Regions from separate parts of the Comamonas sp. UBA7528 genome, predicted to be linked through region 2. Evidence: riboswitches for the same ligand, from Rfam matches in the RefSeq annotation. Region 2 holds a riboswitch; the other holds the start of a gene.
What was found. Region 2 has a riboswitch for manganese ahead of mntP (manganese efflux pump MntP). Riboswitches for the same ligand answer to the same signal wherever they lie in the genome.
Positions count from the first base shown of each region.

Region 1: another riboswitch for manganese. It lies ahead of B3349_RS03190 (TMEM165/GDT1 family protein); the one in region 2 lies ahead of mntP (manganese efflux pump MntP).

Region 1 is NZ_DLMU01000003.1:18,903-34,392, reverse strand. Features, by position in the region: gene metW (methionine biosynthesis protein MetW) at 1-575, opposite strand, end outside; gene metX (homoserine O-succinyltransferase MetX) at 572-1,702, opposite strand; gene B3349_RS03190 (TMEM165/GDT1 family protein) at 1,818-2,399, opposite strand; yybP-ykoY riboswitch at 2,466-2,608, opposite strand; gene rbp (RNA-binding regulator) at 2,847-3,182, shown strand; gene rbp (RNA-binding regulator) at 3,416-3,904, shown strand; gene lptC (LPS export ABC transporter periplasmic protein LptC) at 4,020-4,616, opposite strand; gene B3349_RS03170 (KdsC family phosphatase) at 4,613-5,161, opposite strand; gene B3349_RS03165 (KpsF/GutQ family sugar-phosphate isomerase) at 5,161-6,168, opposite strand; gene B3349_RS03160 (EAL domain-containing protein) at 6,228-8,699, opposite strand; gene B3349_RS03155 (adenine phosphoribosyltransferase) at 8,914-9,471, shown strand; gene B3349_RS03150 (Lnb N-terminal periplasmic domain-containing protein) at 9,540-10,622, shown strand; gene B3349_RS03145 (esterase/lipase family protein) at 10,688-12,676, shown strand; gene B3349_RS03140 (gamma-glutamyltransferase family protein) at 12,799-14,397, opposite strand; gene B3349_RS03135 (Bug family tripartite tricarboxylate transporter substrate binding protein) at 14,442-15,476, opposite strand.
Region 2 is NZ_DLMU01000001.1:44,717-60,206, reverse strand. Features, by position in the region: gene B3349_RS00300 (cysteine hydrolase family protein) at 1-354, shown strand, start outside; gene B3349_RS00295 (hypothetical protein) at 692-850, opposite strand; yybP-ykoY riboswitch at 1,268-1,430, shown strand; gene mntP (manganese efflux pump MntP) at 1,450-2,019, shown strand; gene aspT (aspartate-alanine antiporter) at 2,668-4,353, shown strand; gene B3349_RS00280 (bifunctional aspartate transaminase/aspartate 4-decarboxylase) at 4,382-5,968, shown strand; gene B3349_RS00275 (M14 family metallopeptidase) at 6,218-7,963, opposite strand; gene B3349_RS00270 (DEAD/DEAH box helicase) at 8,129-10,033, opposite strand; gene B3349_RS00265 (hypothetical protein) at 10,227-10,370, opposite strand; gene ettA (energy-dependent translational throttle protein EttA) at 10,318-11,958, shown strand; gene B3349_RS00255 (Bug family tripartite tricarboxylate transporter substrate binding protein) at 12,221-13,216, shown strand; gene B3349_RS00250 (P1 family peptidase) at 13,320-14,342, opposite strand; gene B3349_RS00245 (MetQ/NlpA family ABC transporter substrate-binding protein) at 14,540-15,367, shown strand.

The DNA of each region.
Region 1 (15,490 bases), on a different contig from region 2:
TCGAGACAGAACACCGCCGTGCTGGCGCGCAGATTGGGCAGGGTGCGGATGACCTGGCCTTCACGCAAACCGAAGGAATCCACCACATTCAGGCGGTTCTTGTGCGCCAGCACTTCGAAGTCCTTGTACGTGCCCACGCGGATATTGGGCGTGTCATACCACTGGTACGGCAGGTGGCGCGTGACCGGCATGCGCCCGCGCAGCACCGAAAACCGGTTGGGCCAGTGGGCGAAATTGGGGAAGGTGACCACGCTCATCCGGCCGACGCGCGCGGTTTCGCGCAACATCGTTTCGGTATTGCGCAAGTGTTGCAAAGTGTTTATCTGCAGCACCATGTCGAAGCTGTTGTCGTCAAAGATGGCCAGACCTTCGTCCAGGTTCAGCTGCAGCACATTGACGCCGCGCTGCAGGCAGGCCAGCACGTTGTCGTCGCTGATCTCCACGCCGTAGCCGGTACAGCCGCGTTCACGCTGCAGATACTGCAGGAAGGCGCCATCGCCGCAGCCCAGATCGAGCACGCGGGCGCCCTGGGGCACCAGTTGGGCCAGTGCTTGCATGGTGGGGGTGGCGGTCATGCGCGGAACTCCTTGGCAATGCCTTCGAAATAGGCGCGCATGGCGGCCAGGTAGCGGGGGTCGTCCAGCAGAAAGGCGTCATGGCCGTGCGGGGCGTCGATCTCGGCATAGCCCACGTCGCGCTGGTTCTGCAGCAGGGCATGCACGATCTCGCGGCTGCGCCCCGGGGCAAAGCGCCAGTCGGTGGTGAAGCTCACCAGGAAGAACTTGGCCAGCGTCTTGGACAGCGCGGCCTTCAGGTTGCCGCCATGCTGCTTGGCAGGGTCGAAGTAGTCCAGTGCCCGGGTGATCAGCAGGTAGGTGTTGGCGTCAAAGTAACCGCTGAACTTGTCGCCCTGGTAGCGCAGATAGCTCTCGATTTCGAACTCGATGTCCTGGGTGGTGAACTGGATGTCCGGGCCGTTGCGCAGTGCACGGCCGAACTTCTGGTTCATCACATCGTCGCTCAGGTAGGTGATGTGGCCGATCATGCGGGCGATGCGCAGGCCGCGCTGCGGCACCACGCCATGGGCGTAGAAGTCGCCACCGTGGAAATCCGGATCGGTGACGATGGCACGGCGCGCCACCTCGTTGAAGGCAATGTTCTCGGCATTCAGATTGGGCGCACTGGCCACCACCACGGCGTGGCGCATGCGCTCCGGATACTGCAGCGTCCAGCTCAGTGCCTGCATGCCGCCCAGGCTGCCGCCCAGCACGGCCGCCATCTGCCGGATACCCAGCCGGTCCAGCAGCAGCGCCTGGGCGCTGACCCAGTCTTCCACCGTCAGCACCGGAAAGCTGGAGCCGTACACCGCACCCGTGTCCGGGTTGGTATGCATGGGGCCGGTGGAGCCAAAACAGGAGCCCAGGTTGTTGACCCCGATGACGAAGAACTTGTCGGTATCGACCGACTTGCCCGGGCCGATCATGTTGTCCCACCAGCCTTCGCTCTTGGGCTGGCCTTCGTAGACACCCGCCACATGGTGCGAAGCGTTGAGCGCGTGGCACACCAGGATGGCGTTGGACTTGTCGGCGTTCAGCGTTCCGTAGGTTTCGAACGCAAGGGTGTAGTCGCGGATGCTGTGGCCGCTTTGCAGCAGCAGCGCATCCGGAAAATGCATGGATTGCGGTGTGGCGATGAAGGACATGAAAAAACCCGGCATCGCTAAAAACGAGGCCGGGTCGATCGATGTCGTCGGACGGGTCTTTAGCAGGATTTATAAAGCGCCCGCAAGCTGTAGCAAATCGGCGCGTGAGCGGCAATTATGCCAAATCCTTGAGCATGGGCGCAAACAGCGCCAGCAAGCCCAGCACCAGGAAAATGACCGCCGACACCAGGTGCACCATACGGATGGGCACCTTCTTGACCAGCCTGTCGCCCAGCCACACCACCGGTGCGTTGGCCAGCATCATGCCAAGGGTGGTACCCGCCACCACCCAGACATAGGCACCGCTGTACTGGGCTGCCAGCATCACCGTGGCGATCTGGGTCTTGTCGCCCATCTCGGCCAGGAAGAAGGCAACCAGCGTGGTGCCGAACACGCCCCAGCGGGAATGCTGGGAGGTGCCGTCATCGTCCAGCTTGTCGGGAATCAGCATCCACACCGCCATGGCGATGAAGGACAGGCCCAGAATCCAGCGCATGGCATCCGGCCCGACCATCCGGGTCACCCAGGCGCCCACGGCACCGGCCAGGGCATGGTTGACCAGCGTGGCCACCAGAATGCCCAGCACGATGGGCCAGGGCTTGCGAAAGCGCGCAGCAAGTACGAGGGAGAGCAGCTGGGTTTTGTCGCCCATCTCGGCCAGGGCGACGATGGCGGTAGAAACAAGGAAAGCGTCCATGTGGGGTTATCTTGTGTAAATCACGGCCGGATGATTGCGAGCGCGCATTGACCACACCCCGACTCCGGCACTTGGATCGGTGTGTAGTCAATGGTCTCGCCCAGCTCCAACAAGAGAACCGCGTACGCCATAGGGCAAAGCCCCAAGTCTGTTGACGCACGCTTTTGGCACATTGCGTGCCAAACGGGCTACTCCCCAAAGACAAGCGACATTCTACTGCCCTGCCTTGGTGCGCCGCGTATAAATGGGGTTTCCGGGTTTACTCGGATCACATGTTGTAAGCAGCACAAAGTTGTCTATACCCTGTGAAACTCGCATTCTTATGATTGATAATGCCTTGAGCTTTTGTGCTTATCGCAAAGGCCAGTGCGTTAGCGTCTCTACCGTCGTCACGTTTGCGGACACCTAGGGCTCCATCGCGTTTTCACTTTTTTCCTGGAGTCTTCCATGGGTAACAAACTTTACGTCGGCAACCTGCCGTACTCTTTCCGCGACAACGATCTGCAACAAGCTTTCAGCGAATTTGGCAATGTCAGCAGCGCCAAGGTCATGATGGAGCGTGACACCGGCCGTTCCAAGGGCTTCGGCTTTGTGGAAATGGGCAGCGATGCTGAAGCCCAAGCCGCCATCCAAGGCCTGCACGGTCAAAACCACGGCGGCCGTGACCTGGTGGTCAACGAAGCCCGTCCGATGGCTCCCCGCCCTCCCCGCAGCGGCGGCTTCGGCGGCGGCAACTACGGTGGTGGTGGCGATTTCGGCGGTGGCCGTCGCAACAGCTACTAAATAGCCCGCGCTTTTACGCTTCAACGTCAAAGCGAAAAAAAAGGAACCTTCGGGTTCCTTTTTTGTTTAGAAATGTCACAAATTTGCCCGCCCAACGGTAATGCTTCTTTTGCGCCCCCATTAATAATGTTTTACGGGAATACTCCCGCGGTGATCTGCAGGTCCGGTTTCCAGCGCACAGTGCGATGCAGGCTTGTATAGGTCGAACAAAGAAGGATATTGAGGAGCGATTGATGGGAAATAAGTTGTACGTAGGTAACCTGCCCTACGGCGTGCGTGACAATGATCTGGAACAGGCCTTCTCCCAGTTTGGCACCGTGACAAGCGCCAAGGTCATGATGGAGCGTGACACGGGTCGCTCCAAAGGTTTTGGATTCGTGGAAATGGGCAGCGATGCCGAAGCCAGTGCCGCCGTCCAGGGGATGAATGGCCAGCCGCTGGGTGGACGCAGCCTGGTGGTCAATGAAGCCCGTCCCATGGAACCCCGTCCACCCCGCAGCTACGGTGGTGGCGGTGGGGGTGGCGGCTATGGCGACGGCGGTGGCCGCCGCGACAGCTACGGTGGTGGTGGCGGCGGTGGTGGCTACAACCGCGATCGCGAAGGCGGTGGTGGCTACGGTGGTGGCCGCCAGGATGGCGGCTTCCGCAGCCCCTATGGCTCGGGCCCGCGTGGCCGTGGCGGCTATGGCGGCGGCGGTGGTGGCGGCTACAACGGCGAATAAGCCCGCCGCATTACCCCTGCTGCAAAAAAAAGGCCTCTGACAGAGGCCTTTTTTATGGAAACTTTCCCGTGGATCTTCGCGCGGCCATGCCGGCGACATATATCGATCCGCAGTATTAACGCCCGGGCTCCAGCACCCCACGCACGCGCCCTTGCATTTGCACCACCCGCGACACATTGTCGTAATCCAGCTGGTCGGCTGTAAACCGGTCCTTGCCCTGGGTCAGTACCACCGGCAAATGCGATTTCACACGTTCTTCCTGGGTCCAGGCATGCAGAAACTCGCCTTCAAACTGCATAGCTGACTTGGGCGGCAAAGGCTGCCGAATCACCACCGCATTGCCCCACAGCTGGACTTCCGAGGCATCCGAATTGCTGATGCCTTTCTTGGCCGTGGCCGTGGTCTTGGCACCGTCCGGGGCATAGCCGCGCATATCCACATTCTGAATTTCCAGGGTGTCGGTATCGGGATAGTGGTCGGCCTGGTCCCCCCGGATTTCGCTTTGCATGCGCCCCTGGACATCAAAGTCCTTCACCATGAAGTGGGTCATGGTGTAGTCCGGGTCGTGGCTCACGGTCCGCTCCTGCGCCGCTTTGGGCGCAGACGGCGCATTGCGCACCAGCCACCACGAACCCAGCGCCAGCAAGGCCATCAGCAGCACCGGCAGGTACAGGGACAGGCTTTCCCAGGAGCGGCGGACAGCATGGATCATGGCAAATAGGCTTCCAGCAAACGGCGGTAGGCCCCCGTGGCGGTCAACAGCAGGTCACAGACCGCGCGCACCGCCCCCTGTCCACCGGCCTGAGGCGTCACAAAATCCGCAAGCGCCAGGCATTCGGCATGCGCATTGGCCGGCGCGCAGGCCAGCGCACTGCGGCTGAGCATGGGCAGGTCGGGCCAGTCGTCGCCCATGGCCGCGGCCTGGTGCCAGTCCAGCCCCAGCGCATCGAGGATGGCCTGGGCGGCGGGCAGCTTGTCTTCCGTGCCGTAGCGCACATGGGTGACGCCCAGTTGCTGCAGGCGCAGACGCAGCGGCGCCGAATCCCGCCCGGTCACCACCGCCGGCGTGATGCCGGCTTTTTGCAGCAGCTTGATGCCGTGGCCATCCAGGGTATTAAAGCGCTTGAGCGTTTCACCCTGCTCGGAAAACAGCAGGCCGCCGTCGGTCAGCACCCCGTCCACATCCAGGAAGAGCACGCGCACGTTCTGCGCCTTCAGCAGCAGGTCGGGGGGGAATTGCAAAGCAGCGTGGGCCATCAGATCACCTTGGCACGCATCAGATCACGGATGTGCACGATCCCTGCCAGCCGGCCTGCGGCATTCACTGCCATCACCGAGGTGATGCCATGCTGCTCCATCAACTGGGCGGCGTCCACCGCCAGCGCTTCCGTGCTGATGGTCTTGGGGCGGGCGTGCATCAGCTGGCCGGCCGTGGCCGTGCGCAGCTCGGTGCCCGCTTCGATGCAGCGGCGCAGATCCCCATCGGTGAAGATGCCCTGCACCTGCTGCTGTGCATCGACCACCACGGCGCAGCCCAGGCCCTTGGCACCCATTTCGCGCATCAGCGTGCTGAAGTCGGCATCCGGCTGCACCGCAGGCACATCGTTGCCGGAACGCATCACATCCGCCACATGGGTCAGCAGCTTGCGGCCCAGCGACCCACCGGGGTGGGAACGGGCAAAGTCCTCGGCCCGGAAGCCGCGCGCATCCAGCAAGGCCATGGCCAGGGCATCTCCCAGTGCCAGCTGGGCCGTGGTGCTGGCGGTTGGGGCCAGGTTCAGCGGACAGGCTTCGCGCTCGACACTGGTGTCCAGCACCCAGTCGGCATGGCGCGCCAGCGTGGACTGCAGGCCGCCGGTCATGGCCACAATGCCCACGCCCTGCCGCTTGAGGGCGCTCAGCAGCGAGGTGATCTCGTCGGATTCGCCGCTGTTGGACAGGGCCAGCACCAGATCCTTGTCGGTGACCATGCCCAGGTCGCCGTGGCTGGCCTCGGCCGGGTGCACAAAGAACGCCGGGGTGCCGGTGGACGCCAGCGTGGCGGCCAGCTTGCGGCCCACATGGCCGCTCTTGCCCATGCCCATCACCACCACGCGGCCGGGCAGGCGCAGGATCTGCTGCACCACCTGGGCAAACACCTGGTTCAGGCGGTCCGCCATGGACTGCAGGGCCTGCACTTCAATGGCCAATGTGCTGCGCGCCAGGTCCAGGGCGCGCTGATCTTCTGGCGCAACAGGGCGCACAGCAACTTGCGAAGCATTCATGGCGAAATTCTATCGGCCCGCCCCATCCCCTGCAGGGCAGCAGCGAGCACCGCCCATGGTTATCCCGCCGGCACCACCAGCCCGGCATGCGCCAGCAGCATCTGCGCCTCGGCCGGCCGCCCGAACAGATAGCCCTGGAACCGCCGGCAACCGTGGGCCACCAGGAAATCCAGCTGACCACGGGTCTCCACCCCTTCGGCCACCACCTCCAGCCCCAGGCTCTGGCCCAGTGCGATCACGGTGCGCACGATGGCGGCATCGTTGGCGTCCAGCAGCACATCGCGCACAAAGCTCTGGTCGATCTTCAGCTGCGACAGCGGCAGGCGCTTCAGATAGCCCAGAGAGGAGTAGCCGGTGCCGAAGTCGTCCAGCGAGAACTGGATGCCCCAGCCACGCAAGGTCTGCATCTTGGCGATGCTGTCCTCCACCTCGTCCAGCATCAGGCTTTCGGTCAGCTCCAGCTTCAGCCGGTCGGCACGCGCCCCGGTGTCGCGCAGAATGTCCTGCATGCGGGGCACAAAATCGGCATGGCGGAACTCCTGGGCGCTCAGGTTCACCGCCAGGGTCCAGTCGGCCGTGGCCGCATCCTGGGCCCACAGCGCCAGCTGCTGGCAGGCCAGGCGCAGCACCCAGCGGTCCAGCGCAAAAATCAGGCCCATCTGCTCGGCGGCGGGAATAAAGGCCCCGGGCGGAATCAGTCCACGCTCCGGGTGCTTCCAGCGCACCAGAGCTTCCGCCCCCTGCACCCGGCCCTGGGCATCCACCACCGGCTGGTAATGCAATAAGAAATGGCCCTGTTCCAGGGCCATGCGGATATCCACCTCCAACGCCGCACGCTCGCGCACGGTGCGCTGCAGCTGCGGGTCGAACACGCTCCAGGCATTGCGTCCCCGGGTCTTGGCTTCGCCCAGCGCCAGCTCCACGCACTGGCGCATTTCGTCCACCGAACGCTCCAGCCCCTGGAAACCCGCCACCCCGATGCAGAACGAGGGCTGGACCGCCCGCCCCTGCAGCTCGAAAGCCTGCCCCAGGATACCGATCAGGCTCAGTGCCATGGCGCCAGCACGCGCGTGGGCCTGTTCCAGGTCCGGCGCCAGGCTTTCGATCATGATCAGGAACTCATCGCCCCCCACGCGCCCCACCACATCGCCGGGCCGGCACCACAGCTCCAGACGGCGCGCCACTTCCTTGAGCAGCACATCGCCCCAGCTGTGGCCCATGGCGTCGTTGATGTCCTTGAAACGGTCCACATCCAGCATCAGCAGGGCGCCTGCACCGTGGTGCTGGCTGCGGTGCAGCGCCGCCGTGAGCTGCTGCAGCATGGCGGCCCGGTTGGGCAGCTCAGTCAAATCGTCGGTATAGGCCAGACGGCGGATCTGGACCTCGTTCTGCTTGCGTTCCGTGATGTCACGCGCCACCCCGCAATAGCCCCGGAACTGGCCCTGGGCGTCGATCCTGGGCGTGCCGCTGAGGGACAACCAGACGGTGCTGCCGTCTTCGGCACGGTGGCACATCTCCCAGTCTTGGAAAGGCTGGCGCGCCTCCAGCACCACGCGGCTGCCAGACAGGGCCACGGCCATGTTCGGCTGGTGGCACCACAGCGCCGGCGCATCCACCGGCTGCCCTTGCAGCACCGCCTTCAGGCCCTCGGGGCAGCCATCCAGCAGCACAAAGCGCAGTTGCGCATCCAGCTCCCAGAACCAATCGGACGACAGCGCCGTCATGCTGCGCCAGCGCTGTTCGCTGTGGCGCAGCTGTTCCTGGATGTGCACATAGTCCGTCACATCCGTGTAGGTGCGCACCCGGCGTCCGTTGCGCTCCGGATGCGTGCGCACTTCCAGATAGCGCCCTTCCAGGGTACGGCGGATGTAGACCGCAGGGCAGGTGCCGTTGCCGTAGGAGCCCAGCTTGGCGCCGGTCGGCCAGTACACGCTGCCATCCTCCCCGAATTCGCCCCGCGCACGCTGGAACTCGACGATGTCGCTCAGGAACGGCTCGCCCTGCATCAGGCTGTGGGGCAAACCCACCAGCTCCTGGGCCCGCTCGTTGAAGACATGGACGCGGCCCTGGTCATCGAGACTGATGATGCCCTGCGAGATGCTGGACAAGGTGGCCGACAGCTCCCGGCTCTGGGCTTCCAGCGCATCCTGGGTGGCCCGCTGCCGGGCCAGCCCTTCGATCTGTTCCGGCAAGGTGTGCAGGTGGCTGGTGTTGCCGGGCCGCTCGGAGCGCACCACGAAATCGGCAAAGCCGGCACGCATGGCCAGCGCCGCCATGGACTCCTGGCCTGGGCGGACCACCACCATGGCCATGGTCCGCCCCAGCCAGCGCAGGGACTGCAGGGCATCGCCATCGGCTTGCTCCAGCGCCACCACGGCCACACTGGGAACATGCCGGGCATGCAGGGCCTGGCCCTGGGCCAGGTCGGCGGCCTGCAACAGCTGCCAGCCGGGCCGGGTGCGCTGCAAAAACTGCCTCACCTGGTCCGCATGGGCAGCATCTCCATCGATCAGCAGAACGGTCAATTCCATACAGTTGTGAGGCTCAGGCTGCATCAAAGGCCACAATACCGACACGCGGTATGCACATTCGAGGGCATTATGCGCGGCGCCAGCGACCTGCCTACACTCGCGCACTGCAGTTTTCCGGCGCTGCAGCGCTGCGCCGGACCGCTTGTCCCTCTCCCACCCCTACGGCACACTCTGCCGAATCTTGAGCGCCTTCGCGCTATTTTTTCCTGACACCATGCCCAGCCTCAGCGTCACCGACTACCTTCGCGCCCACATCCGCACCGTGCCCGACTGGCCGGCCCCCGGTGTGCAGTTCCGCGACATCACCCCGCTGCTGCAGGACCCCAAGGTATTCCGCGTGCTGATCGACGCCTTTGTGCACCGTTATATGGACAAGGACATGCGCCCCGACGTGGTGGCCGGCCTGGACGCGCGCGGTTTCATCCTGGGCGCCGTGATCGCCTACGAGCTGGGCGTGGGTTTTGTACCCATCCGCAAAAAGGGCAAGCTGCCCTTCACCACCGTGGAAGAAACCTACGAACTGGAATACGGCAGCGCCACCGTGGAGCTGCACACCGATGCCGTGAAAGCCGGTGACCGGGTGCTGCTGATCGACGACCTGATCGCCACCGGCGGCACCATGATGGCCGGCAAGAAACTGCTGGAAAAGCTGGGCGCCACCGTGGTGGAAGGCGCTGCCATTGTCGACCTGCCCGAGCTGGGCGGCTCCGACCGCCTGCGTGGCGAAGGCCAGTTGCCGCTGTTCACGCTGGTGGACTTCGCCGGTCACTGAAGCGGCACAACGCCCTCTGCACCCGGAATCTTCAGGGCCGCTACCGCACTTTCCTCCCCTCGCACACCATGGCCTCTCACTCCGCTTCGTCCTTGGCTGCAACCATGCCCGCCTGGCTGCAGGCACTGCGCGCCCTGGCCTGGGCTGGCGGCGGCCTGTGCGCCCTGCTGGCGCTGCTGTGGGGCACTGGGGCGCTCTGGTACCAGTGGGAAGCGCGCCCCGCCCTGCTGTGGCCGTTGCTGGCACTGTGGGGCATGGCCTGGCTGGCGCTGGCCCTGCTGGCCTGGCGCCACCACCACCTGGGACTGCTGTGGGGTGGCGGCGCCCTGCTGATGGCGCTGCTGCTGGCCTGGTGGGCCACCATCACCCCGCGTGCGGACCGGGACTGGGCCGACGACGTGGCGCGGATCACCCGCATGCAAGCGGCCGACGCCGACACCATCGCGCTGCAGGATGTGCGCAACTTTGCCTGGCGCAGCGAAACCGACTACAGCGCCCGCTGGGAAGACCGCCGCTACGACCTGAACCAGCTGCGCAGCGTGGACATGGCCGTTTCCTACTGGATGGGCCCGGCCATCGCCCACACGCTGGTGTCCTTCGGATTCGAGAACGGCGAGCAACTGGTGTTTTCTTTCGAGATCCGCAAGGAAAAAGGCGAAGCCTTTGACGCCATGGCGGGTTTCTTCAAACGCTATGAATTGGCACTGATCGCGGCAGATGAGCGTGACATCCTGGCTGTTCGCACCAATGTGCGCGACGAACAGGTGTTTTTGTACCGTGTGGACATGCCCCAGCCGGCCATGCGCGCGCTGCTGCGCTCCTACGCCGAACAGGCGGCCGCACTGCACCACCAGCCGCGCTGGTACCACACGCTAACCGCCAACTGCACCACCATCGTCTGGGACATGGCCCAGCGCCTGGTCGGTGGCCTGCCGCTGGACTGGCGGCTGCTGGCCTCGGGCTATCTGCCCGAATACCTGGCCTCGGTGGGCGGCCTCACGCCCGGCCTGCCCCTGGAACAGCTGCGCACCGCGGGCGACATCACCCAGCGTGCGCAGCAGTGGCAGCCCCCTGCCGGCAGCGACGACCGCGCGGCCAGCATCGATTTTTCCCGCGCCATCCGCGCCGGCATCCCGCCGCTGCAGCCCTGACTTCGCCTGGCCGGGCCGGGCAGCGCCGGGACTCGCTCTCAGCCCCCTGTCATGCAGGGCGGCGCATGCCTGCCTACACTGGCACACCCTCTCGCTCACCCCTGTCTGCCGTGATCCGTTTCCGCCGTCCCTGCCGCCCCCTGCTGTGGCTGCTGCCCGCCTGCCTGGCCCTGCTCTCCGGCTGTGCGGGCGTCAAAGTCAGCTCCATCCAGCCTTCGGACTACCTCGCCCAGCGCCGTGCCGACGTGCTGACCAGCGGCCAACTCAGCCCCGCCACGCGCGAATCGCTGCGGGTCATGGGCAGCGAAGCCAAACCCTGCCTGGCCGATGCCACGTCCTGCCGCACCGCGCTGCGCAGCAGCGCCGGCCTGACGGACGAGCAGCGCCTGTCCGCTCTGTCCGAGCTGTGGGCCAAGGAGGCCATGGACCAGGAACGCGCCCCGGCCACACAGCCCGGACAGGCGGTGGATGCCTGGCTGGAATCGGCCCGCTACGCCTGGGCCTACCTGTTCTTCACCGAACGCGACCCCACGGCGCGGGCCTTCGAAGACCGCCAGACCCAGGTGCGCGACTACTACAACTACGCCGTGCAACAGGCCATCACCGGCATGTTCCGCTACCGCAGCACACTGTCCGAGCCCCTGCCCGCCGACCTGGACGCACTGCAGGGCGACCGCACGCAGTGGCAGCAATGGCTGCTGACCATGGACCTGTCCGGCCTGCGCCAGCCCGCCCACCGGGTGATGCCGCAGGAACTGCTGGCAGCCACCTCGCTGACCTTCTCCGGCCTGCGCAACATCTACCGGCGCGACGGCTTTGGCGCCGAGCTGGTGGCCGTGTTTCCGCCGCCGCCCGAGGCCGTCGGCCCGGATCCGCGCTGGGGCAGCATGCAAGGCCCTCCCTACCAGGAGGCGCTGTTCCCCGCCATCACCGCCTTGCTGCAGTTTGACGGCCGCACGCTGGCCGAGGTGCTGTCCACCCAGAGCCTGACCGTGCGCCTGCTGGACCCCTACCGCCAGCGCGAGGTACTGCTGGCTGACAGCCGCGTTCCGCTGGCGGGCAACTTCACCTCGGGCTATGGCCTGTGGCTGGCCCGCTCGGGTTTTTCCACCCAGGCGCTGCGCAGCCTGCTGGGCGTGGGCAACGGCATCGTGCGGCCACAGATCTACCTGATGCAGCCCTACGACCCCAGCCGCCGCGTGGTGGTCATGCTGCACGGCCTGGCCAGCAGCCCCGAGGCCTGGATCAATGTGGCCAACGAGGTGCTGGGCGACGAGCTGCTGCGCAGCAACTACCAGATCTGGCAGGTCTACTACCCCACCAATGCCCCGCTGGCGCTGAACCACCACGCCATCCGCGCCGCCCTGCAGGAGACGCTGCAGCACTTCGACCCCAGCGGCCAGGCACCGGCCTCGCAGAACCTGACCCTGGTAGGCCACAGCATGGGGGGCGTGCTGTCGCGGCTGATGGTCAGCAGCACCCAGGGCCGCGTCCTGGACGCCATGACCATGGAGCTGGAGATGCCCGCACGCACCCAACGCCAGCTGCGCGGCCAGCTGGCCGAATACCTGGAATTCGAGCCCCTGCCCCAGGTGCGCAACGCCATTTTTGTGGCGGCGCCGCACCGCGGCACCAGCTTTGCCAACCACCGGCTGGCGCGCTGGGCCGCCAACCTGATCACGCTGCCGTTCTCCATGGTCGAACAGTTTGCCGATGTGACCCTGGCCATTGCCAACGCTGCACCGCGCACCGGCAAGCAGGGGCTGTTCCGTATTCCCAACAGCATCGACAACCTCAGCGACCAGGACCCGTTCATCCGTGCCACGGCCGACCTACCGATTTCCAGCTTCGTGCGTTATCACTCCATCATCGGCAACGATACGCCCAAGTTACCATTGGAAGAGAGCAGCGACGGCATCGTGCCCTATGCCAGCGCCCACCTGGCCGGGGCGGAGTCGGAGCGCGTCATCCCGTCGGGCCACAGCGTGCAGGAGCAACCCCAGGCGATTGTCGAAATCCGGCGCATTCTGCGCAGCCAGCTGACGGGGCCCTGAGCCGGCCCCGCCATGGCGTTCCGGTGAGCGCCCATGCAAAAGAGAGGGCGTCGCCGCCCTCCCTCGTACCTTGTCACCTTGTTACCCGGTGATGCCGCGCAGCACCATCACCGCAGCACCGTTCAGAAGCCCACCGCCAGGCCGTCACGGCGGTGGTCGGAACCGGCCACATAGGCGCAGGGCTCGCCCGGCAACGTGTCCAGCTTGCGGATCAGTTGGGCAGAACCGAAGTCCAGACTGCCGGGCGGCGCGATCTCGGGCACATGGCCCAGGGCGCGCAGCCCTTCCACCACGGCGGCGGGCACGGTGTGTTCCAGGGTCAGCGCCCCCACATCGTTGATGCGCCAGCGTGGCGCATCGCTGCAGGCCTGGGGGTTCAGCCCCTCCACCGCCTCGCGCAAGGTCATCTGCAGATGGCCCTGGGCCTGCATATTGCCGCCCATCACCCCAAACGCCATATGGGGCTGGCCGTTGCGCAGCATGAAGGCGGGGATGATGCTGTGCATGGGCCGCTTGCCGCCCGCCACCTGGTTGGGATGGCCCGGCGTGGTGACAAAGCCCATGCCGCGGTTGTGCAGCGCAATGCCGGTGCCGGGCACCACCACGCCCGAACCGAAGCCCTTGAAGTTGGACTGGATGAACGAGACCATGCGCCCCTGCGCATCCGCCGCGCACAGGTAGACCGTGCCGCCGCTGCCGGGCTGGCCCGGCGGGTAATTGCCGGCGCGCTGCGGGTCGATCAGCGCCGCGCGGCGCTGGAGGTAGGCCGGCGCCAGCAACTGGCCGGCCGTGACCTCCATGTGCGCCGGGTCGGCAATGTGGGCGTACAGGTCGGCGAAGGCCAGGCGCATGGCCTCGATTTCCAGGTGCATGCGCGCGGCCGAACCCGGCGCCGTGTCCCGGTACGGCAACTGCTCCAGGATGCCCAGCGCGATCAGCGCGGCAATGCCCTGGCCGTTAGGGGGAATCTCGTGCACCGTGCGGTCGCCGAACGGGGTGGAAATGGGCTCCACCCATTCCACCTGGTGGGCGGCCAGGTCATCGGCCGCCAGCGCCGCACCGCAGGTCTGGGAAAACGCGGCAATGCGCTGTGCCAGCGCGCCGCGGTAGAAAGATTCGGTCCGGGTGCGGGCAATCTCCTGCAGCGTCTCGGCCTGGGCCGGGAAGCGCCAGATCTCGCCGGTCTGCGGAGCGCTGCCATCGGGCTTCAGAAACTCGGTAAAGCCGGGCTGTGCGCCCAGATCGATGGCGGCCTGCGCCCACTGGCGGGCAATCACCGGACTGACCGGAAAGCCATCGCGCGCATGGCGGATGGCGTCGGTGAACAGGTCTTCGAACGGCAAGGCGCCAAAACGTTCGGACAGGGCTTTCCAGGCCGCCACACCCCCCGGGGTGGTGACGGAGTCCCAGCCCACCTTGGGCATGTGCTCCAGGCCCGCAAAGCGCTCGGGCGACCAGGCCTGGGGCGCGCGGCCACAGGCATTCAGGCCGTGCAGCTGGCTGCCGTCCCACACCAGGGCAAAGGCATCGCCGCCAATGCCGTTCATCGTGGGCTCCACCACCGTCAAGGTGATGGCGGCGGCCAGCGCCGCGTCGATGGCATTGCCTCCGCGCGCCATCGCAGCCAGACCGGCCTGGGCGGCCAGCGGCTGGCTGGTGGACACCACATTGCGCGCCAACACAGGCTGGCGGCCAGAGGGAAAGGGAAGGCTCCAATTCATACGCATTTGTTCTCGCAATTCGTCTTTTCCATGCAGGCCAGCCGTCACAGCGACACCTTGGCCGTCTTGATCACCTCACCCCAGCGCCGGTGGTCGGCCAGGGTCAGCGCCGCCAGCTTGGCGCCGTCGCCCGGCGTCACCACATAGCCCTTGGCAATCAGCTCGTCGATGGTGGACTTCTCCTTCAGCACCTCGGCCGTGGCCTTGGCCAGCAGATCGACCGCCGCCTGCGGCGTGCCCTTGGGGGCATAGATACCGAACCAGTTGTCCACGTCATAGCCTGACACACCGGCCTGCGTCACCGTCGGCAGATTGGGCACGGCAGGCACCGCCGTCGACGATGCCACAGCCAGCGCACGCACCTTGCCGGCCTGGATCAGCGGCAGCGAGGCAGCCACGCTGTCGAACATGAAGGACACGGCGCCCGACAGCATATCGGTCACCGCCATGGCGCTGCCCTTGTAGGGCACATGCACGGCCTGGGTGCCGGTGCGCTGCAGCAGCAGTTCGGACTCCAGGTGCGACAGCGTGCCCGTGCCCTGGGAGGCAAAGTTCACCGTGCCGCTCTTGCTGCGCAGCCAGGCCACGAATTCCGCCATGGTCTTGGCGGGCACCTCGTTGTTGACGATCAGCAGGTGGGGCGCATTGGCGATCAGCGCCACGGGCACAAAGTCGCGCTGCAGATCGGCCTTGGTGGGATAGAGGTGACCGGCAATCATCTGGTTGGTGACGGCCGCCAGGTACAGGCTGTAGCCATCGGCCGGCGCCCGCGCCACGGCATCCAGTCCCAGTGTCCCGCCGGCACCGGGGCGGTTTTCCACCATGATGGACTGCCCGATCTTGTCGCCCACCTTGTGCGCGACCAGGCGCGCCAGGATGTCGGTGGCGCCCGCGGGCGGAAAGGAAATCACCGTCTTCAGCGGGCGTGCCGGGTAGGCGTTGGCCCACGCCGGCAGGCCCGCAGCCGCCAGGGCACCGGCCGCCACCGGGGCCAGCAGGCTGCGCAAGGCGCCGCGGCGCGTGGTGGCAGGGGAGGGAGCAGACGCAGAAGGGGAAACCAAGAAACCGAGGGAATGCATGGGAGCCTTTCAGG
Region 2 (15,490 bases):
CTGCAGCTGGATGGCAGTGAAGTGGTGTTTGAAAAGCACCGTCCCAGCGCTTTTGCAGGGACCGGGCTGCTGGACAAGTTCCGCGCTGTCGGTGTGAGCGGCGTGGTCATCACCGGTATGAAAACCCAGTACTGCGTGGACACCAGTTGCCGGGCTGCGCGCGATATGGGCCTGGAGGCCGTGCTCATTGCCGATGGCCATACCTGCGCGGACACCCCTCAGCTGCGTGCCGAGCAGATCGTGGCACACCACAACGCGACGTTGGCTGGCGCGTTCTGCTCGGTCGTGCCTGCAGATGCCTGGAGTTTCCCGGTGCCAGCCCAGGCCGCGCGCACTGCCGTGCCGGCACGCTGAGGCCCGAACCACGCCACCTCCGGCCCTGCGGCTCTGCGCCAGGAGCCGCAGGGCCGGTATCCGAATGCCGGTGCGGTGTGTGGCGTGCGTTTAGCTCAACAGGGTATCTGTTCTCATGCGATGGCGCAGGTGCATCGCTTCCATGCGCGCGGCGACCGTCGGGTGCGATCGCGTGTCGTGCTCCCTGTGGTTGGTGGCTGCCCCCATCTGGCAGCTGATGCCGAAGAAAAAAGCCGGTGCCTTGCGGCGTGCGTGGGAACTGAAGAGAGGGAGGGAGGAGACGCTCCCAGGCCCGGCAAAAAGGTAAAGCCTGTGAACGGTAGGTCCTGGACTGGAATCAGTGCACCGCCATGCAGCGGTACAGGCGCTGCACGGTCCGCACGCTGATGGCAGATGCCCTGGGAAAGCGCCGCATGGCATCTTCAAGGGCCGCGCAGGTGCTGGGGAACAGGGCGGTGTAGTACGCCCCTTCGACTTTGATAATGCACCGCCTCATTGATGACTCCTTGAACGTGATCTGCTGTCTACCGTTTATCGGCTAGTTTGTATCAAACTGAAACAGAATTGTGTAAAGACAGCGTCGGTCAGCGGTTGCTCACGCAGCAGCGCCCACCTACAGGGTGGCTGCGGAATGCAAAGCCGGTGTCTGGTGGCATGCCTGGCAGGGCTGGGGCAATGCGCCGGGGCAATGCGCCGGGGCCCGGTGGGAGGCTGGTCTGTATCCATGCAGCGCTTCTGCCATGGCGGGCAGCAGCTTTCGCAGCGCTGGGGTCGCAAAGGTGCTGCAGAGTTGCACGTGCCATTCACCGTTCGCACCGGCTTTCGCAGGTGCAATGCGATCCATTTCGAACGTGAAATAGGGCTTTTGGCGCTACCTCCCAAAGATGGGCGCAGCGCGCTTAAACTTTCGGTTCCCTTGGGGAGTAGCCTGCTTCCGCCCTGGAAGCGTCTGCGTCAACACACTCGGCATCTTCATGCTGTGGCGCAGGCATCCGTTCTTCGGTTGGCGAGACCATCGGCATGTCACTGCGACGCAGGTCGGGCAGTGGTGGCATGCCGTTGTGCTCAGGCCCGACCGTATTCCCAGAACCCCAGATGAACGCTGCTTCCATCACCCTGTTGGCGCTCGCCATGTCCACCGACGCCTTTGCTGCTGCCATTGGCAAAGGATCCGCCCTTATGAAACCCCGTTGGTCAGAGGCGGTGCGCACCGGTCTGATCTTTGGCGTCATCGAGGCCATCACCCCCCTGGTCGGCTGGGCGCTGGGCTATGCCGCCGCCGACTATGTCGAATCCTGGGACCACTGGATTGCCTTTGTCCTGCTGCTGGTGCTGGGCCTGCGCATGGTGCGGGGCGCGTTCCAGCATACGGATGCGCCGGAGATCAGCAAGCCGGCACGGCACGGGTTCTGGCTGCTGGTGGCCACCGGTTTTGCCACCAGCATCGATGCCATGGCGGTGGGGGTGGGTCTGGCGTTCCTGGATGTGAACATCACGGTGGTGGCGCTGAGCATCGGCTTTGCCACCTTCGCCATGGTGACGCTGGGCGTCATGGTCGGGCGCCTGCTGGGCCATGTCACGGGCCGGTGGGCAGAAGCGGTGGGCGGCCTGGTGCTGATCGCCATTGGTTCGCTGATTCTGTACGAGCACCTGTCCGCCGTCTGAGAGCGAAGCCATATCCACGGCAAGCGCTGCACAGCCATCCACTGCGGCGCTGATTCCGTGGAGGTGTGAATGTGTCCCATTTTTTGACTGTGCCCGGCCGCCATCCAGCTTTTGATGGGCATGTGCAGGGTGGGCCGCAAATGGGCTGAAGAGATATTGGTATGCGCCCACAAAAAATCCCGCTGTCGGCGGGTTTTTTTTATGGAGGAAATGCTTTCAGTGCCAACGCTGCGTGGTTTGCTTTCTCGCATAGAGGTTTGTTTTTTTATAGCAGACCCATATTGCAGGTGGTCGGTTCGCGTGATTGGGGTGGCGTGGCCGAACGCGCATGCGCCGCATTTTGGGGTGCCCTCATATGCCGCCGTCATGGATATAGCTGCCGTCGCTTTTGCCATTTTTGCGACCCTGTCAACCGTCTGCTGCCACCCATCCACACACGGGTGTCAGGGCATGTTTTTTGTGCCGAAGTGTTTCACGAGCAGCGGCGTTCAACGCGAAATTTTGTCGGAGAAAACGAGGGCTGTGCGTCTGAAAACCGCGGATGCCATGCACCAATTTATCCGACAACGCCACCAAGTCCTCGCTTTTGAGCGGTCATCTTTTATTGCGATGGTTCTGATAAAAGTTACGCACGAAGAAGGAGGTCTCATGCAGTACGTTTCCGGCATCTTCAAGCATTCTCCCGAGATAGCGCTCTTCCTTTCCCTGGCCCTGGGGTACTGGATCGGCAAATTCCAGTTCGGTAAATTCCAGCTAGGAGGGGTGGCCGGATCGCTGCTTGCAGCGGTCGCCATCAGCCAGTTTGGCGTGACCATCGACAACGGCGTCAAGTCGATTCTGTTCGCGCTCTTCATTTATGCCGTGGGTTTTGAAAGCGGCCCCCAATTCTTCCGTTCCCTCGGGCGCCAGACCATCCGCGAGATCATCATGGCGGCCGTACTGGCCCTGAGCGGGCTGGTCACGGTGGTGGTGCTGGCGCGCATGTTCGAGCTGGACAAGGGGCTTGCAGCAGGCATTGCCGCTGGCGGGTTGACGCAGTCGGCCATCATCGGCACCGCCAGCTCTGCCATCGAAAAACTGGGGCTGGCGGCAGACGAGTCGCAGCGCCTGCAGGCCAATGTGGCCATTGGCTACGCCGTGACCTATATCTTTGGCTCGTTCGGCGCCATCATCGTCTGCGTCAACATCCTGCCGTGGTTCATGCGTCGCAGCATCCGTGATGACGCCATCAAGGCCGAGGCCGAGGCACTGAAAGGTGCAAAGGTCTACGGCCGTGGCGAGACACCGGCGTTGCCGGACATTGTCGGGCGCGTGTACCGCGTGCAGGTGGGGGCCGGCAAAACCATTGCAGCCCTGGAACATGGCGCGGCCGGCGGGGCAATCACGGTCGAGCGTGTCCAGCGTGACGGCAAGCCGGTTGGCGTCAACCCGGAGCTGGTGCTCAAGGATGGCGACCTGCTGCTCGTCGTTGGCCGCCGCAGCGGTGTGGTCGGGCTGGAGGCGCTGATCGGCCCGGAAACCCTTTCCGTGCCCGGCATGGAGCTGGTGGTCACCACGCGCGATGTGCAGATCGGTGGCAAGGAGTTTGTGGGACAGACCGTGGCTGGCATCATGGCGCTCAGCACCGATCTGCGGCACGGCATCTATGTGCTGGGGGTCTCGCGCGGCGGGGTGCGGCTGGACCTCCATGACGACACGGTCATCGCAGCCGGCGACGTGGTGACCGTCCATGGCGTGCAGGAAGACCTGCAGCGCCTGGCGGGCCGCGTCGGGCCGGCCATCATTCCCAGCGACAAGACTGACTTCGTGTTCCATGGCCTGGGTCTGGTCGTGGGCCTGTTGATCGGCCTGTTCGTGGTGCGCATCGGTGCGATTCCGCTGACCCTGGGCGCGGGTGGTGGTGCACTGCTGTCCGGCCTGGCCTTCGGCTGGTACCGCAGCCGCCACATGAACATGGGCAACATGCCCAGCGGCGCATCGACCCTGTTGCGCGATCTCGGCCTGGCGGGCTTTGTCGCGGTCGTGGGTCTGCAGTCCGGTCAGGAAGCGGTGCACACCATTGCACAGAGTGGTCTGTCCATCTTCCTGATCGGTGTCGTCGTGACGATTTTCCCGATGATTCTCACGATGCTGGTCGGCCGCTACCTGCTGCGCTATGACAACGTGGCGGTCTTTGCCGGTGCGCTGTCGGGATCGCGCAGTGCCAACCCTGCATTCGGTGAAGTGCTGGACAAGGCCGGAAATTCGATTCCGACCACACCGTTTGCCATCACCTATGCGCTGGCGAATGTGTTCCTGACGCTGTTGGGCCCTTTGGTCGTGGCCTTTGCCTGACTTCAACCTTGAAACGGAGTAGATTGAGATGACTGATTACAGCCAATTCACCAAGCTGAGCCCTTTCGAACTCAAGGACGAGCTGATCAAGCTGGCCGCCGGCAGACCGACCAAGGACATGCTGAATGCCGGCCGCGGCAACCCCAACTTCCTGGCCACCGTGCCGCGCCGGGCCTTCTTCCGCCTGGGTCTGTTTGCGGCCACGGAATCGGAGCTGTCCTTTTCCTATATGCACGGGGGCATCGGCGGGCTGCCGCAGATCGAGGGTATCGAAGGCCGCTTCGAGCGTTTTCTCAGCGACTTCCAGGACCGGGAAGGCGTGGCCTTTCTGCGCAAGGCCTTGAGCTATGTGCGGGACCAGTTGGGGCTGTCCGCCTCGGAATTCCTGCATGAAATGGTGGAAGGGGTGCTGGGCTGCAACTACCCCGTTCCGCCGCGCATGCTGCGCATCAGCGAGCAGATCGTGCGCCAGTACGTGATGCAGGAAATGGTGGGGGGGCGCGTCTCCGCAAAGAAGGTGGACATCTTCGCGACCGAAGGCGGCACCGCCGCCATGACCTACATCTTTGACTCACTCAAGCAGAACAAGCTGGTGAGCAAGGGCGACAAGGTGGCCATCGGCATGCCGGTATTCACCCCCTACATCGAGATTCCGGAACTGGAAACCTACGGGCTGGAAGCCGTGGCGATCAACGCCGATCCGGAGGCCGGCTGGCAGTATCCGGACTCCGAGTTGGACAAGCTCAAGGACCCGGCGATCAAGATATTCTTCTGCATCAACCCCTCCAATCCGCCGTCCGTGAAGCTCAACGACCACGGTCTGGACAAGATTGCCCAGATCGTCAAGCACGACCGGCCCGATCTGATGATCCTGACGGACGATGTTTACGGCACCTTCGCAGACGACTTCCACTCGCTGTTCTCGGTGTGCCCGATGAACACCATCCTGGTGTATTCCTTCTCCAAGTACTTCGGCGCCACGGGCTGGCGGCTGGGCACGATCGCCCTGCACCAGAACAATGTGATCGACCAGAAGCTGGCGGCCCTGTCTGCGGCAGACAAGACCTCGCTGGAGCACCGGTACGCGTCCATCACCACCGATGTGCCAGGGTTGAAGTTCATCGACCGCCTGGTCGCCGACAGCCGCACCGTGGCACTCAACCACACGGCCGGCCTGTCCACGCCCCAGCAGGTGCAGATGGTGCTGTTCTCGCTGTTCGCCCTGATGGACGAGAGCAACCACTACAAGGCGGCGCTCAAGGGGGTCATCCGCCGGCGGCAGGCCGCGATGTATGCCGAGCTGGGCATCGACATCCCGGACGACGAGAACTCGGTGGACTACTACACCCTGCTCGATCTGGAAAAGATCTCGGAGCAGCTCTACGGCGCCGAGTTTGCGGCCTGGGTGAAGGCCAGCTTTGCCGCCAACGAACTGCTGTTCCGCATTGCCGACGAAACCGGCATCGTGCTGCTGCCGGGTCGGGGCTTCGGTACCCCGCACCCGTCGGGCCGTGCCTCGCTGGCCAACCTCAACGAGTTCGAATATGCGCGCATCGGCCGTGCCCTGCGCAGCATGGCCGACGAGTACTACGCCGCCTGGAAGAAGAAAAAATGACGCTGGCCGACCCAGGCCTGCTGCGCACCACCATGCGTGGTGGCTCGGAAGGTCGGCTGTTAGGCTGTTAGGCTGAATGGTGCGGCGTAGATCGGCGTAGATCGGTATAGGCTGGCCGCCCCGCAGCCCCTCCAGCGATAAAAAAAGCCCCGGAGCCTGAGCGCCGGGGCTTTTTGCTGGGGCGGAATTGCCAGAGGCTGCCGATGCGCCGTGCCGCAGCGCCGGTGCATCGGTGCGCCTCCATCCGCTTCAGTCCTCTTCAAACACCAGGGTGGTGGGCGCCATCACGCGGGCCAGATCGCCCAGCGTGGGGATGATGCCCTGCTTCACATAGCTGTAGGGCGTATCGGGCTCCAGCGCGGCAGCGGCCACATTGGCCAGGGGCTGGTTCATGCTGATGAAGTAGCTGCCGGGCACGGCGTCGATGGCATTGCGCACCACGCTGATCTTGGCATCGGCGCCTGGGGCGGCGGCATAGCCGTCACTGAGCACCGGGGCCTGTTCGGCCACGCGCTGCACCTGCACGCCCAGCAGGCGCAGGCGCTCCACCGCGCGGTCGCTTTGCGGCGACAGCCAGTAGCCGCAGGGGCGCGGGCGCTGCAGCGTGGGGCGCAGTTCCTGGCTGGAACGCCAGACGGCGCGCACCGTCTTGTCGGCACCGGTCAGCGGGTCCAGCATGACCACATCGCGCTGGGTCTGCTGTGCCTGCGCGGCCACGGTGAGCTGGCCCTTGCAGGCCTGGGAGGCCACATCGCGGGTCACGAAGGACTGCACCTTGGCCAGATCGTCGGCACGCGCAATGGTGTCGTGCAGTGCGGCGGTCAACGCCGTCACCTGGGTGTGGACCCGGCGCTGGATGTGCAGGCGCTGCAGGTCGGCGCCGCGGCTTTGCACCGTCAGGCTGGGCAGGTTCTTCAGTGCCGCCATGTTGAACAGGCTGGTGGGGGCCGGGCTGCCCGTGCTCAGCACCTTGTCGGTGGGGCTGGCCGTATAGGCCCAGTCCACGCGCTGGCCGGCCTGGGTCAGGCTGTCGGTGATGGGGCGGTGCAGCCACTCGCGTTCGGCCTTGGCAACGAACTCGTGCACATTGGGGCTCAGGCCGTATTGCAGGCCGGCATCGTCGGCGCGCAGGGCGTCGAACTGCTCCAGCGTGGGGTGGATGGCGGAAAATTCCTCGGCATTCACCACCACGGTGGGGCGGTAGTCCCGCACCAGCTTGGCCAGTGCGCGGGCTTCGGGGGTCTGCAGCAGCAGGTGGTCCTGTGTCAGCAAGGTGCCGTCGGCAGTGGCGGCGCTGCCGGTCTCAAAGCCATCGGGGTTGGCGCGGGGCACCAGCACCACATTGACCTGGGCCAGCAGGGGGTGCAGCCGGCCACCGGCGTCCAGCTCCTGGCTCATGGCCAGCAGTGCCTCGGTGGGGGCGAAGTCCGTGCCTTGCTGGCCGGCCACGATCAGCACCGTGGGGCGGCGGGTTTCGTCCAGGGCTTCGGGGTTGATGGCATTGGCCTTGGCGGCCACCAGCGCATGGATGGGGCGGCCTTGCTGGCTGGTGCCGATGGTGATCAGGCCCAGGCGCACGGGCTGGCCCAGTGTCTTGGTCGACAGGGTCTGCAGCAGCGTGCTCAGCTCTTCATTGGTGGTGAAGCTGCGGCGGCCGTTTTCCAGGCCGGGCGTCTGGTAGCGCACGGCGGGATCGGGAAAGCGCAGCGCCACTTCTCCGGCGTAAGGCAGGGCTTCCAGCGTGGGTGTGGGGGCGATCGGCGTGGTTTGCGCCGTCGACAGAATGGAGGAGGGCGCGCCGCTGGCGGCCTCGGGCGCGGGTGTCCGCGCCGGGGCCGGAGCGGGGCGGCTGGGTTGCCACACGGGCAGCGGGGTACTGGCACAGCCGGCCAGCACCGTGGCGGCGCCCAGGACGCTCAGCCACCGCAAGGGGGCAGAACGGGCTTCCGAACGATCCTGAAGGGAGGAGGGGGCGAAAGTGGAGGGCGTGGTCATGGTGTGCGGGTACCTCGGGTCACGGTCAGGCCGGGCCGCAGCCGCAAGGGCATGCGGGCGGCGCAGGGGCAATGCTAGCTGCAGCGTGGGGAGTCCGTGTGTCAGCGCAGGGCGCGCTGCTGCAGTTCGAAAACCTGCAGGTGCCAGGCCTGCAGGTGGGCGGGGTCAGCGGTTGTAGCCGCCGCCACCGCCACGGCGGTTGCCACCACCGCCAAAGCCGCCGCTGTTGCCGCCGCCATTGCCACCGTTACCGCCACGGCGGTTGCCACCGCCGAAGCCGCCACGGCGACCGCGGTCAGCCATGCTGTCCACGCTGGTGCGCATCGGGTCAGGCTGACCGCCATTGCCGCCGGCGCCGCCATTGCTGCGGGGAGCGGCATTGCGGATCACGCCCACATGGGTGCCCAGGTGGGCATTGGCGCGAGGGGGTTGGTCGTCAAAACGGCTCGGGCCTTCGTAGCCGTCGCGGGTCTGGCGCTGGGGCTGGCTGCGCGGCGCGCGTGGCTGCTCATCGCGGGGGAAATCGCTGCGCGGTGCATCGGCACGCGGGTTGTCACGCGAGGGGCGCTGGCGCGAGCGATTGAAGCCCTGGCCGCTGCGGCGCTGCTGGGCGTCGGCATCACCGGCGAACTCCGGACGTGGTGCGCGGGCCTGGTCGTTGCCGCGGCGGTTGCTGCCGCTGCTGTGGCCCTGGCGGCGCTGACCGTCTTCCGACGCTGCCGCACCCTGGCCGCCTGCTGCGGCGGGACGGGGGCCCTTGCCCTTGCCGGCGGCACGGTCGCCGCCCTGGGCCACCTTGTTGGTGCGGATGCGGTCCATCATTTCCTGGCGCGCAGCCTTGGCGGCGGCCTGCATCACGTCGCGGCTGGGAGGCTTGCCGGCGCCGCCCCAGATGGTCTGGCGGCCCATGGCGATGGGTTCGGCCTGCTCGTTGGCCTCGGGGCCAAAGCCTTCGAGCACCTGCACCGGGATCTCCTGCTTGGTGAAGCGCTCGATCTCCATCATGAAGCCTTCTTCATCCATGCACACCAGGCTGACGGCATGGCCTTCGCGGCCGGCGCGGCCGGTACGGCCGATGCGGTGCACGTAGTCTTCAGGGACGTTGGGGATTTCGTAGTTCACGACGTGCGGCAGCTCGTCGATGTCGATGCCGCGGGCTGCGATGTCGGTGGCCACCAGGGCGCGCAGCTCACCGGTCTTGAAGCCGGCCAGTGCCTGGGTACGGGCGCTCTGGCTCTTGTTGCCGTGCAGCGCCATGGCGCTGATGCCGTGCTTGGTCAGGTAATCGGCCACATTGTTGGCGCCGAACTTGGTGCGGGTGAACACCAGCACCTGGCTCCAGTTGTGCTCCTTGATGATGTGCAGCAGCACTTCCTTCTTCTTGCCGCGGCCCACGGGGTGGATCACCTGGGTGATGCGCTGCACCGTGGTGTTGCTTGGCGTGACCTGGATGGACTGCGGGTTCTTCAGCAGGCTGTTGGCCAGCTCGCGGATCTCGTCGCTGAAGGTGGCGGAGAACAGCAGGCTTTGCTTGTCCTTGGGCACCAGGGCCAAGACCTTTTTCACGTCATGGATAAAGCCCATGTCGAGCATGCGGTCGGCTTCGTCCAGCACCAGGATTTCGACCCGGGACAGGTCCACCAGACCTTGCTGCTGCAGATCCAGCAGACGGCCGGGGGTGGCCACCAGAATGTCCACGCCCTTGCGGATGCGATCCACCTGGGGCTTCATGCCCACGCCGCCGAAGATGACGGTGGAGGTCACATCCAGGTACTTGGCGTAGCTGATGAGGTTTTCGTTGATCTGGGCAGCCAGCTCGCGGGTGGGCGAGAGCACCAGAGCGCGGATGCCACCGGCCGGGGCCTGGGTGCCGCCTTGCGTGAGGCGGTGCAGCATGGGCAGCGAAAAGGCAGCCGTCTTGCCGGTGCCAGTCTGGGCGCCAGCCAGCAGATCCTTGCCGGTCAGCACGGCGGGAATCGCTTGTGCCTGGATAGGTGTCGGGTTTTCGTAACCCTGTTCGAGCACGGCCTTGACAATGGCGGGTGCCAGGTTCAGTTCTTCAAATGTCATTCTTGTCGATACGCCCGTCCGGGGCGCTGGGTATCAGCCTGTCGGGGCAACCTGCGTTGGTTGCCGGGCCAGTCTTAGGCAGATGATTTCAAGGAATGGGAGCCTGGAGCAGCGTCCGTCGTCCCCAGCTGAAATGCTGATGCCAAGGGCAACTGGAGCTCTTGGCTATGCATATTGTCGCATGCGTCGATAATCATGGTTGGTCGGCAGCCTCCGGTTGCCCAGATTTCTCACCAAAACCCAGAATTTTTTCGTAAGCATCCATGGCCCAATACGTCTTTTCGATGAACCATGTCACCAAGACCGTGCCGCCGAAGCGGCAGATCTTGAAGGACATCTCCCTCAGCTTCTTCCCCGGCGCCAAGATCGGCGTGCTGGGCCTGAACGGCTCCGGCAAGTCCTCGCTGCTCAAGATCATGGCTGGCGTGGACAAGGAAATCGAAGGCGAAGCCATCCCGATGGCCGGCCTGTCGATCGGCTACCTGCCCCAGGAACCCCAGCTGAACCCTGAGCACACCGTGCGCCAGGCCGTGGAAGAAGCCATGGCCGAGGTGAACAACGCCAAGGCCCGCCTGGAAGAGGTGTATGCCGCCTATGCCGAGGAAGATGCCGACTTCGACGCCCTGGCCAAGGAGCAGGGCGAGCTGGAAGCCGTCATCGCCGCCGCCGGCACCGATTCCGAGCACCAGCTGGAAATCGCCGCCGACGCGCTGCGCCTGCCCGCATGGGACGCCGTGGTCGGCCAGCTCTCCGGCGGTGAAAAGCGCCGCGTGGCCCTGTGCCAGCTGCTGCTGTCCAAGCCCGACATGCTGCTGCTCGACGAACCCACCAACCACTTGGATGCCGAATCCGTGGAATGGCTGGAGCATTTCCTGCACCGCTTCAGCGGCACCGTGGTGGCCATCACCCACGATCGCTACTTCCTGGACAACGCCGCCGAGTGGATTCTGGAACTCGACCGTGGCCACGGCATCCCCTACAAGGGCAACTACTCCGATTGGCTGATCCAGAAGGGCAACCGCCTGGAAGCCGAACAAAAGGGTGAGGAAGCCCGCGCCAAGGCCTTGAAGAAGGAACTGGAATGGGTGCGCCAGAACGCCAAGGGCCGCCAGGCCAAATCCAAGGCCCGTATCGCCCGCTTCGAGGAACTGAGCGATTACGAATACCAACAGCGCAACGAAACCCAGGAAATCTTCATTCCTGTGGCCGAGCGTCTGGGCTCCAAGGTCATCGAATTCAACAACGTCTCCAAGGCCTTTGGTGACCGTCTGCTGATCGATAACCTGTCCATGAACGTGCCTGCGGGCGCCATCGTCGGCATCATCGGCCCCAACGGCGCCGGTAAGTCGACGCTGTTCAAGCTGATCGCGGGCAAGGAACAACCCGATTCCGGCACCGTGGACATCGGCCAGACCGTGAAGATGGCCTTCGTTGACCAGCACCGCGATGCGCTGGCCAACGACAAGACCGTGTGGGAAGACATCTCCGGCGGTCTGGACATGATCAACGTCGGCAAGTTCACCATGGCCTCGCGCGCCTACGCCGGCCGCTTCAACTTCAACGGCCAGGACCAGCAAAAGAAGGTCGGCAACCTCTCCGGTGGTGAGCGCGGCCGTCTGCACCTCGCCAAGACCCTGATCCAGGGCGGCAACGTGCTGCTGCTGGACGAACCGTCGAACGACCTGGACGTGGAAACCCTGCGTGCCCTGGAAGACGCGCTGCTGGAATACGCGGGCACCGTGATGGTGATCTCCCACGATCGCTGGTTCCTGGACCGTATCGCCACCCACATCCTGGCCGCCGAGGGCGATTCGCAATGGGTGTTCTTCGACGGCAACTACCAGGAGTACGAAGCCGACAAAAAGAAGCGCCTGGGCGAAGAGGGCGCACAGCCCAAGCGCTTCCGCTTCAAGGCCCTCAAGTAATTCTTGCGGTGCAGCAAAAAGGCTCCTTCGGGAGCCTTTTTTCATGGGGGATGGACGCAGCAATGGCCGGCAGCCCGTGCACACGCCGCGAGGGGCGGCGTGGTCGCCCCCTGTCGCTGGCGCGACCGGGCGCTGCCGGCGCAGGGGCAAATCCCAGTGCCACGGAAGGCGCAGGCCGCCTAGATTCGCGGGGTACCGCGGCCCAGGCGGGGGCAACACCCAGCCAGGCCGCACCGTTGCAGCATCTTCCGGAGACTCTCCCATGCCCGTTTTTTCTTCCCTGCCCCTGACACGCCGCGGCGTTGCCCGCGCCGCAGCCGCCTTGCTGGCCACCTGCGCGCTGGGTGCCGGCGCGCAGACCGCCTACCCGAACAAGCCCGTGCGCGTGGTGGTGGGCTTTTCGGCCGGCGGCACCACCGACGTGGTGGCGCGCATCATGGCCAAGGAGCTGACACAGGCGCTGGGCCAGACCTTCATGGTGGACAACAAGCCCGGCGGTGGCAGCAACATCGCCACCGACTTGGTGGCCGCCGCCCCGGCCGATGGCTACACCCTGCTGTTTGTGGCTGTGACCAGCGCCATCAACCAGACGCTGTACCCCAATGTGAAGTTCGACCTGAACCGCGACTTCGAGGCCGTGGCCCTGGGCGCTAAGGTGCCCAATGTGCTGGTGGTCACACCCAATGTGCCGGCCAAGAATGTGAAGGAACTGATTGCCTGGGCCAAGGCCAACAACGACAAGGTGTCCTATGCCTCATCGGGCAGCGGCACCTCCATCCACATGGCGGGCGAGCTGTTCAAGGTCCGCACCGGCCTGCAGACCCAGCACGTACCCTACAAGGGCAGCGCACCGGCGCTCACCGACCTGATGGGCGGCCAGGTGCAGTTCATGTTCGACAACATGCCGTCTTCCTGGCCCCAGGTGCAGGGCGGCAAGCTGCGCGCGCTGGCGGTGACCACCAAGACCCGCTCGCCCTCGGCGCCGGACCTGCCCACCATGGAGGAAAGCGGCGTGGCGCCGTTCGATGTGAGCAGTTGGTTCGGTCTGATTGCGCCCAAGGGCACGCCCAAGGACATCGTGGACAAGCTGAACAAGGCCATGAACGCCGCCTTTGACAAGCCTGAGGTCAAGGAAGCCTATGCCAAGCTGGGCGCGGTGGCCGAACACAACACGCCGGCCCAGTTCAGCAGCTTCATCCGTTCGGAAGTCAGCAACTGGGCGCCGGTGGTCAAGGCCTCGGGCGCCAAGGTGGACTGAGGCCCCCCCAGGCATCACCGGGCATCCGGGCTACAGGGGCCCCGGAGCGCGGTTGCATGCGGCGCCGGTTGCATGCCGCAGCCCCTGCCCGGTCCCGCTGCCGCTACGGGGTCGGGGATTGCCAATCGCTCCAGCTCGGCAGCCTGGCCTGCCCGGGCACCTCCACCGCCTGGGCCAGCAGAATGGCGCGGGCGGTGGCCACGGCCACGGCTTCGGCGGCCAGGGTGAACAGCGTCATCAGCCCCAGTGTTTTGCCGGACTGGCCCGTGCCCAGGGCAAACAGGGTGTCGCCGTCGCTCATGGTGTGCACCGGATTGATGGCGCGCGCCAGGCCGTCGTGGGCCACGGTGGCCAGGCGCTGGGCCTGGGGCTTGGTGATGCGGGCATCGGTGGCCACCACGCCGATGGTGGTGTTGCTGCCGGCCAGAATGGTCTGCGGGCTGTCGCCGCGCAGCAGGGCATCGCGCGCGCACAGCAGCCGGGCGCCATCGGCCGTGCGTGCACCGGCCAGCAGTTCACCGGTGGTGGGGTGGTAGACATCACCCAATGCGTTGCATGCCACCAGGGCCCCCACGGTCACGCCATCGACGGTGAAGCTGGCCGTACCGATGCCGCCTTTCATGGCTCTTGCAAAGCCAAAGATCTTGCCCACCACGGCACCGGCGCCAGCGCCCACGCTGCCTTCGGCCGGGCGCTCGCGGCTGGCCGCCTGGCAGGCCGCGTAGCCGGCGGCGGCATCGGGGCGGATGGACATGTCCCCCAGCAGCACATCGAACAGCACGGCCGCGGGCACCAGTGGAATGCGGCCCACGCCAATGTCCAGCCCGGCGCCCTGGGCCTCCAGCCAGCGCACCGTGCCGCTGGCTGCATCCAGCCCCCAGGCACTGCCGCCCGCCAGGGTGATGCCATGCACCTGCTGCACCAGGTTGGAGGGTGCCAGCAGATCCGTCTCGCGGGTGCCGGGGGCGGCGCCGCGCACATCCACCCCGCCCACTGCACCCTGCGGACACAGCACCACGGAGCAGCCGGTGGGCCGGCGGGTATCGGTGTGGTGCCCCACGCTGATGCCTTGCACCCGGGCGATGTGGCCGGGATGCTGCAGCAGCTTGCGGATGGCGGCGGGCAGTGCAGGGGCGGCGGGGAAGGAAGTGGTCACAGGCAGACTCCGGTGGGGCGTTGGCCAGGTTTATATGGTCTGGGTGATAAACAAATAGCTTTTTTATCTCTAGGGTTTACCCATGGTGGCGCCATACTGAAGGGCGAACGCCACTGTCCGGTGGCCCGGATTCTCTCCCCCCATTCTCTCTTTTGCGAGTTTTCCCCATGACTTCCCGCTTTGTTTCCCGCCGCGCCGTGCTGGCCGCTTCCACCCTGGCCCTGGTGGCCGCACTGGGCACGCCCGCGCTGGCGCAGGACGCCGCCAAGAAGAAGCTGCTGATCGGTGCCACCGCCGGCTCCAACTACGATCTGCTGCAAAAAGGCATCCTGCCCCAGATGCAGAAGAAGGGCTACCAGATCAAGCTGGTGGAGTTCAACGACTATGTGCAGCCCAATCTGGCGCTGAGCGACGGCTCGCTGGACGCCAACTTCTTCCAGCACCGCGCCTACTTTGACCAGTTCACCGCCGACCGCAAGCTGGCGCTGAGCGCCATCGTCCAGGGCCCTGTGGCCCCGATGGGCGTGTACAGCAAGAAGCACAAGTCGCTGCAAGGCATCCAGAACGGCGCCAAGGTGGCCCTGCCCAACGACCCCAGCAACCTGGCCCGCGCGCTGCTGGTGCTGCAGCAGGCTGGTCTGGTGCAGGTCAAGCCGGGCGTGAACCCCGCCCGTATCTCGGAGCTGGACCTGGCGGCCAACCCGCACAAGCTCAAGTTCCTGCCGCTGGAAGCCGCCCAGCTGCCGCGCGTGCTGGAAGACGCCGACTACGTGGTGGTCAACGGCAACTTCGCCATCTCGTCCGGCCTGAAGCTGAACGACGCCGTGGTGCTGGAAAAGACCCCCGATCAGTACCTGAACGTGGTGGCCGTGAAGACCGGCAACGAAACCAGCCAGTGGGCCAAGGACCTGGCTGCGGCCTACCGCTCGGCCGAGTTCAAGGCCGTGGTGGACAGCCAGTTTGCCGGCTACGCCAAGCCGGCCTTCCTGCAGTAAGCCGCTGCACGGGCCGCAGACTGCGGCCTGACACCAGGCACCAACAAGGGACTGCAGGGCAGTCCCTTTGCTTTGGGCGGCGCGATGCCGGTAGCAGGGGCAGGGGACAGGGAGCGCTGGCGG